DNA from 4 places in the Desulfobacter sp. UBA2225 genome. Region 4 is predicted to be linked to each of the others. Evidence: predicted binding sites of a transcription regulator. Region 4 holds the regulator's gene; each other region holds the start of a gene.
What was found. Region 4 encodes sigma-54, which starts transcription at its own class of promoters, with help from an activator protein. Its sites were predicted from a motif close to TNTGGCACANTTTCTGCTNT; they were not measured.

Region 1 (3,511 bases), on a different contig from region 4:
AGAAAAATCAGGGGTATGGAGATCTCCATGGTCATGCAGGATCCCAAGTACTCCCTGAATCCGGTAAGAACCGTGGGGGAGCAGATACGCGAGGCCTATACCATCCATCATAAAGCCGGGAAAAAGCAGGCCCGCCAAAAAGCCTTGGATATGCTCAACGCGGTCAGGATCAGAAATCCGGAGCAGGTCTACGACCTTTATCCCCATGAGGTGTCCGGGGGTATGGGCCAGAGAATCATGATTGCCATGATGCTTATTCCCGAACCCAGTCTGCTCATCGCCGATGAACCCACTTCCGCCCTTGACGTTACGGTGCAGCTTCAGGTCCTTGCCATCCTTGATGATCTGGTCAGTGAACGGGGCATGGGCCTTATGTTTATCTCTCATGATCTTGAGCTTGTCGCCTCGTTCTGCGACAGGGTGATCATTATGTACGGCGGACAAATCATGGAAGTGCTGGACGCGGGTAATCTTCATAAATCAAATCATCCTTACACAAAGGGATTACTTTCTTGCCTGCCTAAAATAGACGGCACCCAGGATCGTCTGCCCATACTTGTCCGGGATGACGCCTGGCTTAAGGCTGTGCCAGGACCCTTTAGCGGGGGGCTGCGTTATGATCGCCGTTGAGAATCTCAATGTTTGTTTCGGCCATGGCCAGGCCCGAAACCATGCGGTAAGGGATGTCAATTTTACCGTGGAAAAGGGCGAAAGTTTCGGCCTGGTCGGAGAGTCTGGATCAGGCAAATCAACGGTTCTCAATTGTATATCTGGACTGTTGACCCACTGGACAGGGCGTATGGAAATTGACGGCGTCAGGTTGAAGCAAAAAAGGAACATCGCGTTTTGCCGTAAAGTTCAGATGGTTTTCCAAGACCCCTATGGGTCGCTTCATCCCAGGCATACCATTGACCGGACACTCAAGGAACCTGTGAAGATAAACCGTCTTGGGGGTGCCAACCACCGCGTGGCGCGTGTGCTTGACGAGGTGGGGCTGGGGGCTAAATTCAGGTTTCGTTTTCCCCACCAGCTTTCCGGAGGGCAGCGTCAGCGGGTGGCTTTGGCCCGGGCCCTTATCCTCGATCCTGAAGTGATTCTGCTTGATGAACCCACCTCTGCCCTTGATGTCTCCATCCAGGCCGAGGTGCTTAATCTGCTCCAGGATCTTAGAAGGGAAAAACAATTGACCTATATCCTTGTCAGCCATGACCTTGCCGTGGTCTCCCATATGTGTGATACGCTTCTGGTGATGAACCGCGGCAAAGCTGTTGAAACCATTTCCCGCAGTCAGCTTAAAAGCGGTGTGATCAAAGAAAAGTACACAAAGCAGCTTCTTGTGGCCGGCAAGGGATATGATCGAACCGCCATTGATCTATTCCAGGATTTCAGATGATACCCAATGCCGCTATTTTGGAGACTGCATTGTCCCAAAAATTATGATAACATAAGTAGAAGTGTTTGATGTTGTAAGTATTTTTATGTGGTACACTTTTTGCTTTTGTTTGTGCGAACGCGCTGACATACGTTTAATGCATGGACGCGTTACCGGAATCCAAAGATTAATGTTTAATCTGAAGGGGTTAATCAGGAGGATAAAATGAAAAACAGATATTTGAAGTTTTCAACCCTAATCATGCTTGTTTGTTTTGGTTTAACCACCGTCCTGCCGGCTGTGGCCCTGGCAGGGCCGAAACACGGTCCGATTTTTAAACATGTTCCGCCAGGCGGCCAAAAGGTCAGGCACAGGGGAGATGACTATTTCTTTCACAGGGGCCTATTTTACAGGCATGGACCTAAAGGGTATTTTTGGGTGCGTCCGCCGCTGGGTATCATTGCCTACAGTCTTCCGGTGGCTGCTGTCACGGTGCTGATCGGGGGATTAACCTATTATGTATATGACAATGTCTATTATAGAAGAGTGCCTGCCGGATATCAGGTGGTACAAGTTCCCACCCAGACGACGACCATTGTGCACACCCCTCCTGCCGTACCGATGAATCCGGCGGATTCCGGTACCCAGGTCGTGGTAATGTCCAAAATTCTTAATGTTCGGTCCGGTCCGGGAATCAATCATGCCGTTTTGACCCAGACTTATATGGGCAATGTTCTGATTATCCAGGGCAGTGCGTCTGACTGGTATTATGTCCGGCTTCCTGATAATACCTATGGCTGGGTCATGAAAGCGTTTGTGACTATGCCCGACAACGGAGCCCAGGGGTAATGGTGTTTGTCAATAAAGTTCAGGAATGTGCACGATTTATACAGGCGCGCATGCAGGTGCGGCCTGTTGCCGGTATGATTACCGGAACAGGCCTTTCCGATACCTTGACCGACCTGCAGATCCACCAGGTGTTCCCCTATGCCGGACTGCCCCATTTCCCCCAGGCCACGGTGGAGAGCCACAAGGGGTGTCTTGTTCAGGGCAGTCTTAACGGCAGGGATATCCTGGTTTTCCAGGGCCGGATACATCTGTATGAGGGGTATTCCCCGGAGCTTGTCACGTTTCCGGTAAGGCTGCTTCAGGCCCTTGAGGTGCCGATGCTCATCCTTACCAATGCAGCCGGCGGCATCAACCTGAACTTCAGGGCCGGAGACATTATGCTCATCCGGGATCATATCAACCTTACCGGGAAAAATCCCCTTGCAGGTCCGCACGAGGAGTGCTTTGGCCTTCGGTTTCCTGATATGAGCCGGGTCTATGACCCGGATTTGGGGCGGCGTGCCGTTGGGGTCGCTGAACAGGAAAAAATTCAATTACACGCCGGGGTTTATGCCGGCCTTTTGGGGCCAAGCCTTGAAACACCTGCAGAAACACGGTTTCTTAAAATTGTCGGCGCCGATGCCGTGGGGTTTTCAACGGTAATGGAGGCCATTGCCGGGGTTCAGGCCGGTATGAAAATTCTGGGGCTTTCCCTGATTACCAATATCAATGATCCGGATGCACCTGCACAGACCACCCTGGAGGCTGTGGTTGAGACTGCAGCAAAGGCATCTGAAAAATTGAATCGGATCATTACCGGATTTGTTGGACAGACTGCGTAATATGGATTTTAAATAAGAGGAGATAACATGAGAATCGTCACCCGTCCTGATTTTGACGGCATTGTCTGCGCAGTTCTTCTGCGCCAAGCCCTGGAACCGTCTTTACCCATATGCTGGATAGAGCCCAATGCGATTCAGTCGGGTACCGCTGATATCCGGGATGGTGATATCCTTGCGAACCTGCCCTGGCATCCTAATGCCTATTTGTGGTTTGATCACCATATCTCCAATAAACCTGCCCAGGATGTGCCTGGCCTCTTTGAGATTGCACCGTCCGCCGCAGGGGTTATCTATAACTATTATCAAAAACAGCACCTTCTGGATAACCGGTTTGATGAACTGGTGGATCAGACCGACATGATTGATTCTGCCGATCTTACCCGGGAACAGGTCAAAGCACCTGAAAACTATCCTTATCTGCTTTTGTCCATGACTATTAAAAATAACGATTTTCAGGATATTCCCTATT
Region 2 (3,511 bases), on a different contig from region 4:
AAGCAGGCACTGGGCAGTATTAAGCAGAAAAAATACGATCTGGTGCTCACCGATATCCGTTTAGGCGACATTACCGGCCTGGATGTGTTGCGGGCCGTGAAAAAGGAGCACCCGGATACCGTGGTGATCATGATTTCCGCCTACTCTACAACGGAAATCGCTGTGGAGGCAATGAACGAGGGGGCTTACGATTTTGTGCCCAAGCCCTTTGATAATGATGAACTTTGCGCCACCATTGCCAAGTCCCTGGCCCTTTTGACCCTGGAGCAGGAAAAGGCGTACCGGTCAACTGAACTTAAAAGCCATCTGCATTTTAACCGTATCATCGGCAACAGCCCGGGCATGCAGGCGATTTACCAGCGGGTCCGCCAGATCAGCCCCACCAAGACCAATGTCCTGGTCACCGGTGAAAGCGGGACAGGCAAGGAGCTTATCGCCCGGGCCATCCACGATAACTCTGAGCGCAAAGATAAGCCCTTTGTGGTGGTCAACTGCGGCGGGATTCCGGAGACGCTCATGGAGAGCGAATTTTTCGGTCATGTTAAAGGATCATTTACAGGGGCTGTGGCAGACAAACAGGGATTGTTTGAGGCGGCCAATACCGGCACTATTTTTCTGGATGAAATCGGGGAACTCTCCACATTTCTGCAGGTAAAACTCTTGCGTGCCGTCCAGGAAACCCGGTTCAAGCCCGTGGGCGGCACCCGGGAAATTGACGTGAATGTAAGGATTATCTCTGCTACCAATAAAAAGCTGGAGCAGGAGGTCATCGACGGCAATTTCAGGGAAGATCTCTTTTTCCGGCTTAACGTCATACCCATCAAGGTGCCGCCGCTGCGGGATAGAAAAGGGGATGTTGAATTACTGGCCGCCCATTTCGTTGAGAAATACTCGAAAAAATTGGGCAAGGATATCGTAAAGCTGTCGTCCTATGCCATTGATTTTTTGAACCAGTATTCCTTCCCCGGCAATGTCAGGGAGCTTGAAAACCTGATCGAGCGCTCTGTCGCACTCTCTTCAACCAATATCATTCTGCCCGAAAGCCTGACCATCTCCTCGCATAAACGTCGGCGCTGGATAGAGGGCATTCAGAATAATCGCTATGACCTGGAAGATGTGGTATCCGGTGTGGATCTGGACAAGATCATGTCCGACATTGAAGGCGCATATGTCAAAAAAGCCATGGAAGTTTGCCAGGGTAATAAAAGCAAGGCAGCAGAGCTTTTAAATTTAAGCTTAAGATCTTTCAGGTATCGCCTGGATAAAACCATGCCGGACAAAAACGAATCCGGGGATGGTGATGCGGAGTAAGGGAGTCAGGGTTGACATTTTTTGTCAATCGGATCACCTTTTTTGTTAAATTTCAGCGAAAAATCGTTTTTAATGTCTGATGGTATTTGGGTTCGTTAAAATAAATCCTTTTTAAATTAAGCAGTTGTAAATAAATATAAGTTTTTTTTGTTCTGGCACTGCTGTTGCATTAATCATTGTCATTAATGAAAATAAAAAAAAGTTTGTCACATCATTTAACCTAAAAAAAGGAGAGTAAAAAAATGACAAAACTTATCAGAAACAACCAGAAAGGCTTTACCCTGATCGAACTGATGATTGTTGTGGCCATCATTGGTATCCTGGCTGCCATTGCCATTCCGCAATTCAGTGCTTACAGAAAGAGAGCGTGGGTTGCAACCATCAACAGTGATGTCAAAAATGCATATACCGCATCTGTCACTTTGATTGCCGATACACCAGCTTTGGCCGCAATGGATCTTGCCGCTTTGCAAGGTGCCGGTTATACGCCATCCGCTGGCGTAACAACTTCTGTCGCTTTTACGGACGTAAGCAATTATGTAATTTCAAGCCAGGGCCTTGCTACCTGGGCTCTGACTACAGATACCGCTACAATTAACCAAGATGGTACGCTGACAGTTGCAGCACCATAACATGTCACTCATAAATTAGTACTGCTGAATTCGGGAAACACGATAGTTAATTATCAAATAGAATTCTGACCCGAGGGAATTCTGGGGACAAGGGAATTCTGGGGACAAGGGAATTCTGGGGACACAATAGTTAATTATCAATTAGAATTCTGATCTCGGAAATTAAAGGGGGGCTCTTGGGGGCCCCTCTTTTTTGTTTGCCAAATTCGGGATACATAATATATTGTCGTTGACAATTTTTACATAATTTGCCATAAAAATCAGCATGCTAAAGCTAATAATTATGTATCGTATACTCCGAATTAGTCTTTTTATCCTTTTAACTCTGTCGCTTTTTTTTTCAATTCAAACACTTGATAAAAAGTATCCCAGGCAGGCGGTTGAGTCATTTTTATATTTGCCGTCGGGGACCTTCTTAAAAGGGGCGGCGCTGGGGTATGATGAGATGCTTTCGGATCTGCTCTGGATCAAGGCGATCGGGTATTTTGGCGGACAGATCCGAACGGATCGCAACTATACGTGGCTGGCCCATCTCCTGGATGTGGTAACCACGCTGGATCCGTTGTATCAATACCCCTATGAATTTGGCGGAATCGTTTTGGCCGCTGAAGTGGGGGAGGTAGACAAAAGTATTGCGCTGCTTAAAAAAGGGATGAAAAATGTTTCCCGGAATGATCCCCGGTACTGGTATTTCCCTTTCTTCCTTGCCTATGATTATATGTATCATAAAGATGATTATCTCACTGCTGCTCACTATCTGGAGCAGGCTGTAAAATTTCCCCAAAGCCCTGCATATTTGCCACGTCTGGTGGCCAGGCTTTATGCCAATGCTGATTCTCCTGAAGTCGCTGTTACTTTTTTACAAGAGATGATCAAAGCCACAGAAAAACAGGATTTGAAAGAGCGTTTGGTCGAACGGCTTCATCAGGTGATCCATCGGGCCAATATGAAGATACTTAAACAGGGGGTTGAGGCTTTTTACCTCAAGTTTCAGAAGTATCCGGCATCCATAGAGGAACTGCTTACTGCTGGTATTATTCCCGACATGCCGGTTGATCCCAGGGGCGGGACCTATTATATTTCCAAAGAGAGCCGGACGATTGAGAACACAATACCTGAAGAAGATTTGGAAGTGCATATCAAGAAAAAAGAACAGCCCCGGGCAGATGACTTGCCTTTGCCCATGCGGGTTCCGGAAGAAAACTGAAAAGGAAGATACCTGTGACAGATTCAATCGCAATTGATATTAAAGGATTAACCAAAAGTTTTTCCAACGGCTGGCTGGGAAAAAAACAGGTGCTCAATGATTTGAATTTTCAGATCCTGGACAATGAAGTGTTTGGCTACTTAGGCGGCAACGGCGCCGGCAAGACGACGACATTCAAGCTGATGCTCGGCCTGATCCGTCCGGACAAAGGGGAGATCTCTTTTTGGGGGTGTTCTGCAAAGGATAGAATCAGCCGGGCCATGATCGGATATTTGCCGGAGCAACCCTATTTTTACGCATATCTTACGGGTGCCGAGGCCCTTGATTTTTATGCCAGCCTGTTTGATATGACGGGCACTGA
Region 3 (3,511 bases), on a different contig from region 4:
GGAACCCTTTTAATGATGCCCATGAAAGGGGTTAACGGTAACGTTTATGCCATTGCCCAGGGTGCAGTAAGTCTTGCGATACCCGCCGGTATGAACGACCGGAGCAGTCATCTTCTCACGGCCCGGATTATCGACGGAGCCACAGTGGAGCGCGAGATCCCATTTCGTCTGGAAGGAAAAGAACAATTGACGTTGTCCCTGTTCCGGCCGGATTTCACCACGGCCCGGCGGGTGGGCGATACCATCAATGCCGCTTTAGGGGAAGGGATTGCAAAGATTATTGATGCCGGTTCCATCCGTCTGAACGTGCCCGAATCCATGCAGCAGGAACATGTAGCCGAGTTTATTGCCGATGTGGAAGGGCTCTCTGTGGTTCCGGATACCGTTGCCAAGGTTGTGATCAATGAAAAAACCGGTACGGTGGTTATCGGCAGTGAGGTGACCATTTCAAATGTGGCCGTGGCCCATGGAGATCTGAACGTGACGATCCAGGGACAAAACCCCCAGTATATTATGGAGCTGCCCGGCACCTCCACCATCGGAGAACTGGTTAATGGACTGAACTCTTTAGGGGTCCAGCCCAGGGACCTGATCAGTATTCTGGAAAGTATCAAGGCGGCCGGGGCGCTACAGGCCAGTCTGGAGATACTTTAGAGTTATTAGAGGGGAAAAATTATGCCTATTCAAATGCCTGGGGTTATGACGCCTGTTACAGATACCCAGAATACGACCAATACGGCCCGGCAACTCCAGCGTGAAAAAGATCTTGAAAAAGCCTGCCAGGGGTTTGAGGCTTTAATGCTCAATACCTTGATGCAGCGTATGCGGGACACCCTGCCCGGAGACAGTCTTTTCCCCGAAAGCAATGCCTCTGACGTCTACCAGTCCCTACATGACCAGTTTCTTACGGAAAATTTATCCCAGGGGCGTCGTGTAACCGGCTTCAAAGAGTTTTTATACCAGCAGCTTCAGGACTCAGTTTGACAGCCTGTTGAAAAATTTTGATTGTATTGGATCATGGCATAATAGTTGCTTTTTTAAATCTGCACAAAACGAAAAACGGAAAATATTTCCTTGTTTTACGGATTGAGAATATTCTTAACTATTCAATATTGCAGTTGATAGAAACAAGATAAGGAGAATGGATATGGAAAAAGCTGCCGATAGTATCCAAACGCTGCTTAAGGAAAAACTTGCCTTCTACCAGCAGCTGAACCTGGTATTAAAGGCTGAAAAAAAGGCTATCGGAACCGTTGACATTGGCATGATATGGGAAACAACCAGAGCAAAAAAAGATCTTATCGGCAAAATAGAAGAATTGCGAAACAATATTCTTGTTGCCTGCCAAAATCATTTTCCCGGCATGGATAAAAAAACGGATACCTTTTCCCTGGGCGCACTGGTAGATGCTCTGCCGCTGCCCAACAAAAACAAAATCCAGATAAGACAGCTCAAACGAACCATTGATAAAGAAAAAGAGATCGTGGCCCATTTTATAAAATCTAATCAAATTCAGGTTAAAAAGCACCTGTCCGTTGTGGATAACATCATGGCGTTAATCGGAAACAACGCTGCTCAGGCCCGATACACCGGCAATGGGATGGTGACCCAGGGAAGAAAGAACAGCTGTCTGTTCATGGCCCAGGTGTAGCACGACCTGCGCGAACAAAGGTTGACTCTGACGTTGCATATGATTATAACAATGGTACGTTCGGCGATGAATTTAAGAGTCATTTGGGGCGGTCTGTAAGTCCTTTTTGAATTCAACGGCTAAAAATATTAATGTCAGCCTGATGGATTATTTGTTAAGCCTATGCTTATTCTAACACGAAAAGTTGGTGAGAGTATCGTCATTGCTAATGATATCATCGTAAAGGTGGTTGAAACCGGCAAAAACAGCATTCGGTTAGGTATTGATGCGCCCCGGGAAATATCGGTCCTGCGACAGGAGGTATTTGACGCCATTCAAAAGGAGAATATCCTTTCCTCCCAGGGGACAACAGATAATATTGATATTGCAAAGGCAGCCAAACTGATAAGTAATAAGGACAAGGAGTCTGAATAAAAAGTAATGAAGATTCATACAAGGCAATTGGGTGAAGTGAATATTGATGATGATAAAATCATCAATATGCCGGAGGGTATCCCCGGATTCAGGCAGCAGAAACGATATGTTGTTCTTGATAAAAAGGAAACCTCTCCTTTTTATCTGTTTCAATGCGTGGATGACCCGAATCTGGGCTTTGTGATCATGGACCCCCTTCGTTTCTATCCAGATTATACACTCTCTGTTAAGGATTTTGATAAGACGATTAAATGGGAATTTGGAAAGGAAGAGCTAACCTGTTTTGTCATTATCACTATTCCCCAGGGCAAGCCTGAAGATATGACGGCGAACTTTATGGCGCCTATTGTGATTAACAATGAAAGAAAAGAAGGGATGCAACTGATCCTCCAGGGCAGTCCCTACTCACACCAGCAACCGCTTTTGAAATAAAAAAATCAAATTACACATTCGTACTGAAAAGAAGGCCGCTTAAGTCCTGCATTTTTTCACGAAGCTCAAGAATTTCCTCTGCAGGGAACTGCTTGATGACTTCATCGGTTTCTTTGTCCATAATTTTGACCACCACATCCTCGGTGCCCTCGTCGATGGTAAAATTCAGCCTGGTCTGAACAGTGTTGGCGAACGCTTCAAGGGCTTCCACCATCTCTTCGACATCTTTTCTGGTCAGTTTGGCCTGATTGCCGGAAGTTTCACTCTTTTGTTCAGAAGTCCGGGTTTCAGCGCGCTTAATATTTGCCGAAGAAGATGGACTCTGCTTTAATTCGGACAGCGTATTAATGTTTGCACTTACTGTCTTGGCAGTAGCTTCCTGACCCCGAATACCGGGTTCAGGTCTATCTGTATTGGTTATTGAGCTTCCTGTTACATTCATATTTTTTACCTTCATAGGGTAAACAATTCCTATCGGCTGATGCTGAGAAGTCTTGAAATGCCCTTTGACCTCCGGTGGCTCTCCAGGGTTGCTTTCCCGTGCTTGAGATGTTTAAAACTTTTTCCACTTGGTTTTTATGCCTTTGTATCTCAACCCCGATGTTTTCGTCAAGCATTAGGATCAGTCCAACGCCTTGTTTAAGTTTCTTCATGTTGTGGGCATAAGACGTCATGGTCCCATTTTTTGTATTGTGCGGTCAGGAGTTATTGTTTTTTTATCTATCTTCTTTGACTTTGGGCACTATTCATGAATTCTTAATGAATTCTTAATAGTATCGACAAAAATCGGTAATACTTTATACAGAGTTCTTATAATTTTTTTTTACCTTTCCCACAGGGGCAAGGTATATTGCAAACTCTTCTTCACCATCAAGACCGAGCAGTTCATCTAATTCTTCCTGATCGTAAGCGGCAATCGCACAGGTCCCGGCATCAATCGTCTCACAGGCAAGGTATAGATTCTGGCAAACATGGCCTGCATCCAGAGCAATGACCTTATGCGCTGCCAAACCA
Region 4 (3,511 bases):
ATGCTTTCGGACGCTTCCTTGGCATGGATGTTAAGCGACCCGCTGGTTAAGGTTATTTCGGCAATATGCCTTATTTTTTCAACGCTTAAGACAACATTGGCCTCGGCCGGACCCTCCAGCATCTTGTCAAACCGTTTAAGCTTTTTATTTACATAGGATTTCAGGGGATCGGATGCTTCTATCTGTTTGAACGTGATGGTGACTTGCATAGATGAGCTCTCCCTATAATTGTTTGCGTTTGTTGGACGGCAGAATATTGAGTACTTTTCTGTATTTTGCCACGGTTCGCCGGGCAATCTGAATATCTGATTCCTGCAGAATTGCGGCGATTTTATCGTCACTTAAGGGTGCGTTTGGATCTTCATTGTCAATGAGTTGTCTTATTCTCTCCTTGACGCTGGCCGATGCCATGGAAGGTCCGTCCCCCCGCTCTATGGAGCTGTTGAAAAAATATTTCAACTCAAATAGTCCCTGGGGGGTGTACGCGTATTTGTTTGTGGTCACCCGGCTGATCGTAGACTCATGCATTTCAATATCTTCGGCAATATCTTTTAAAATCAAAGGCCGCAGATAGGCAATGCCCTTTTCAAAAAAATCCCTTTGAAACTTGATGATGCTTTCCATGACCAGATAGATGGTTTTCTGGCGTTGATGAATGGATTTTATCAGCCAGGAGGCGGACTGCATCTTTTCATTAAGATAGGTCTTGGTCTCCTTGGGGATTTTTTTGCCGGTGGCGACGGCTTCCCTGTAGAATCTTGAAATTTTTAATTTGGGAAGGCCGTCATCGTTCATAACAATTTTAAAATCATCACCGACTTTGTAAACATAGATATCCGGGGTGATGTAGGCGGGTTCCTCTGTGGCAAATTTCCTGCCGGGCTTGGGTTCAAGAAACTGGATGATTTTTACTGCAGCCCGCACATCCTCAACGGAAATTTTAAGGGCCTTGGCAATTTTTTTACTGTTTCTGTTTTCAAGATTTTTGAGATGATCCGTAATGATCCGGGTGATGATATCGTTTTCAATGCCCAGTTGCCGGACTTGAATCAAAAGCGTTTCGCACAGGTTTCTGGCACACACGCCGGGGGGGTCAAAGGTCTGGAGCACAGCCAGCACTTTTTCAACGGTTTGAATATCGGCCTCGGCACTCTGGGCCAACTCCTCTACGTCGGCGCATAAATATCCGTCCCGGTTCAGGTTGCCGATGATGACATGACCCAGTCGCTCCTCTTCGTCCGGCAGATCCGAAAGCATCAACTGCCACTTTAAATGGGCTTCAAGGGTTTGTTTCTCGGATGTAAATGATTCGTAATTGAGCGCTTCACTGTTTTCAGACTCCATGTAGATTCTACCGGTGGAGTTGTATTCATTGATATAGTTTTCCCAGTCCGTATCCGAGCGCACCCGCTCTTCAATGGTAACTTCTTTGGCAGGGGCTTCTATTTCCTCTGTCCGGGTTTCGGTTTCCTGGGCAGTGATGGCTTTGTCAGAGGCCTCATCAATGGAGATTTCTTCAAGCGCCGGATTTTGCTCCATTTCCTGCTGGATCATTTCGGCAAGTTCAAGCCTGGAGAGCTGAAGCAGTTTGATAGCCTGTTGGAGCTGGGGTGTCATGACCAGCTGCTGGGTCAGTGCAAGGCTTTGTTGTAATCCAAGTTCCATGATTAAAGTTTAAAATTGTCTCCCAGGTAAATGCGTTTGGCTACTTTGCTTGAAATAATTTTTTCCGGAGGGCCTGATTCCATAACCATACCCTGGCTCATAATATAAGCCGTGTTGCATACGCCTAATGTTTCCCTGACATTATGATCGGAAATCAATATTCCGATGCCTTTGTCGGTAAGCTGGGATATGATTTGCTGGATATCAATAACAGCCAAAGGATCAATGCCGGCAAAGGGCTCGTCCAGTAGGATGAACAAGGGGTCTGTGGCAAGAACCCTTGAAATTTCCAGACGGCGCTTTTCTCCACCGGACAGGGAAGTCGCCTTTTGTCCGGCCAAGGCCAGTATCCCAAGTTCTTCCATCAGTGTTTCGGCTTTCCGGTTGATGTCCGCGACTTTTTTGTCAATAACCTCCAGAATGGCCGTTATATTTTCCCGGACTGTCAGTTTTTTAAATATAGAGGTCTCCTGGGGCAGGTAACCAAGGCCCTTTCTGGCCCTGACATACATGGGATAGCGGGTTATATCCTCCCCGTCAAGATGGACCGTGCCTTTGTCCGGCCGGATCATGCCTACGGTCATATAAAAGGTCGTGGTCTTTCCGGCACCGTTAGGTCCTAGAAGCCCGGTGACCTGACCCTGGTCAACGGTCAGGCTGACGTGATTCACGACGGTTTTACCGCCATAGGTCTTTACGAGGTTTTCCAGTACCAGTCGGCTCATTTATAAAGAACCATCCTGATCTTCGGCATCAAAAAATGCTTCAACCCTGTTTTTTTCGGTGCTTTCCACAACCACCCGGTCCTGGGCCTTAAACAGGGTTATTTTTTTGCCGGAGATCCAGCTTTTTCCCGTAAGCAGACGGGCTTTTTCCCCTGTGAGCACCAGTATTTCATCTGTGGTGTCATAATCCGCCTGATCCGAGAACGCTTTGCGCTCCCCTTCGGTATATTCCACATTCCCCGTGGCAAGAATCCGTTTGACGTTTGATTGGTCTTCCTTTTTGGTTTTTGAGGTATGAAAAAATACTTTGATCGAATTTGCTAAAAGCACACTGTCCGCCCGAACCGCTTTGACGTTTCCCATAAATTCCACCATGGATTGGTTTTTGTCGGCGACCATTTTATCCGAAGTAATTTTCAGGTCTGCCGGCGGCTGTTTCTTCTCAGCAGGTGCCTTCTCCTGGGCTGCAAAGGATACCTGTGCAAAAAGAGTCGACAGCACCAGCAACAAAATCAGAGAAATATTATAAGCTATTGGGATTCTGACTATTTTCACTAAATTGTCCTTCTACGTGTCCTTTTAAGATGATCAGATCCTGGTTTAGCCGGATCTCCATGCTGTCAGCTTTTATCACGGAGTTTACGTCATCAAATGTAACCCTTGAATCAGAGCGTATTATATGCGGTTTTTTGGCATAATGCAATGTTTCACTTGTCAGGGTGTATTGCTGATACCGGATAGTAACATTCTCTGATAAGATCATGTCATGGGTCTTGGTGTCGAGTTCTCCCCGGGTTGCTGTAAGGTGAACTTGTACATTTTGCTTTGTGTAAAAAATAATGTCCACATCTTCAAGGACCGCTTTTTTCGGGTCTTTGAGCAGGGTGGCGCTGGATGCTTTGAGCTTCCATTCGGTAATTCCGTTTTTTTTGGAAATCTGCTCAAGGGCGTTAAGTTTGAGTGCAGCCTTGTCATCCAGCTCAATATTTTCAAGCTTGATAGGCGTGGTGAGCAGGTGGTTGATGTAATAATAAGCACCGACGCCAACAAGAATGAGGCCTAAAAGCACAGCCAGGGGCAGTATCAGGTTTTTTTTGCCGACGCTGCTCATGACAAAAATC

Region 1: a site for sigma-54 is predicted at 1,480-1,499, ahead of B3D59_RS10785 (DUF6515 family protein). Genes of this name have one in related genera too.
Region 2: a site for sigma-54 is predicted at 1,463-1,482, ahead of B3D59_RS18320 (prepilin-type N-terminal cleavage/methylation domain-containing protein). Genes of this name have one in related genera too.
Region 3: a site for sigma-54 is predicted at 1,017-1,036, ahead of flgN (flagellar export chaperone FlgN). Genes of this name have one in related genera too.

What each region holds. Positions count from the first base shown of each region.
Region 1 covers NZ_DDYV01000214.1:524-4,034, reverse strand. Annotated here, with positions in the region: gene B3D59_RS10795 (ABC transporter ATP-binding protein) at 1-630, shown strand, start outside; gene B3D59_RS10790 (ABC transporter ATP-binding protein) at 617-1,393, shown strand; gene B3D59_RS10785 (DUF6515 family protein) at 1,598-2,221, shown strand; gene B3D59_RS10780 (purine-nucleoside phosphorylase) at 2,221-3,042, shown strand; partial or broken gene B3D59_RS18485 (methyl-accepting chemotaxis protein) at 3,070-3,511, shown strand, end outside.
Region 2 covers NZ_DDYV01000171.1:5,376-8,886, forward strand. Annotated here, with positions in the region: gene B3D59_RS08740 (sigma-54-dependent transcriptional regulator) at 1-1,311, shown strand, start outside; gene B3D59_RS18320 (prepilin-type N-terminal cleavage/methylation domain-containing protein) at 1,554-1,943, shown strand; gene B3D59_RS08750 (tetratricopeptide repeat protein) at 2,227-3,150, shown strand; gene B3D59_RS08755 (ABC transporter ATP-binding protein) at 3,165-3,511, shown strand, end outside.
Region 3 covers NZ_DDYV01000106.1:15,483-18,993, reverse strand. Annotated here, with positions in the region: gene B3D59_RS05810 (flagellar basal body P-ring protein FlgI) at 1-654, shown strand, start outside; gene B3D59_RS05805 (rod-binding protein) at 676-984, shown strand; gene flgN (flagellar export chaperone FlgN) at 1,148-1,651, shown strand; gene csrA (carbon storage regulator CsrA) at 1,814-2,065, shown strand; gene fliW (flagellar assembly protein FliW) at 2,072-2,497, shown strand; gene B3D59_RS05785 (flagellar protein FlaG) at 2,508-2,954, opposite strand; gene B3D59_RS05780 (SagB/ThcOx family dehydrogenase) at 3,295-3,511, opposite strand, start outside.
Region 4 covers NZ_DDYV01000204.1:5,238-8,748, reverse strand. Annotated here, with positions in the region: gene hpf (ribosome hibernation-promoting factor, HPF/YfiA family) at 1-209, opposite strand, end outside; gene rpoN (RNA polymerase factor sigma-54) at 223-1,665, opposite strand; gene lptB (LPS export ABC transporter ATP-binding protein) at 1,668-2,390, opposite strand; gene B3D59_RS10270 (LptA/OstA family protein) at 2,391-2,945, opposite strand; gene lptC (LPS export ABC transporter periplasmic protein LptC) at 2,914-3,501, opposite strand; gene B3D59_RS10260 (KdsC family phosphatase) at 3,498-3,511, opposite strand, start outside.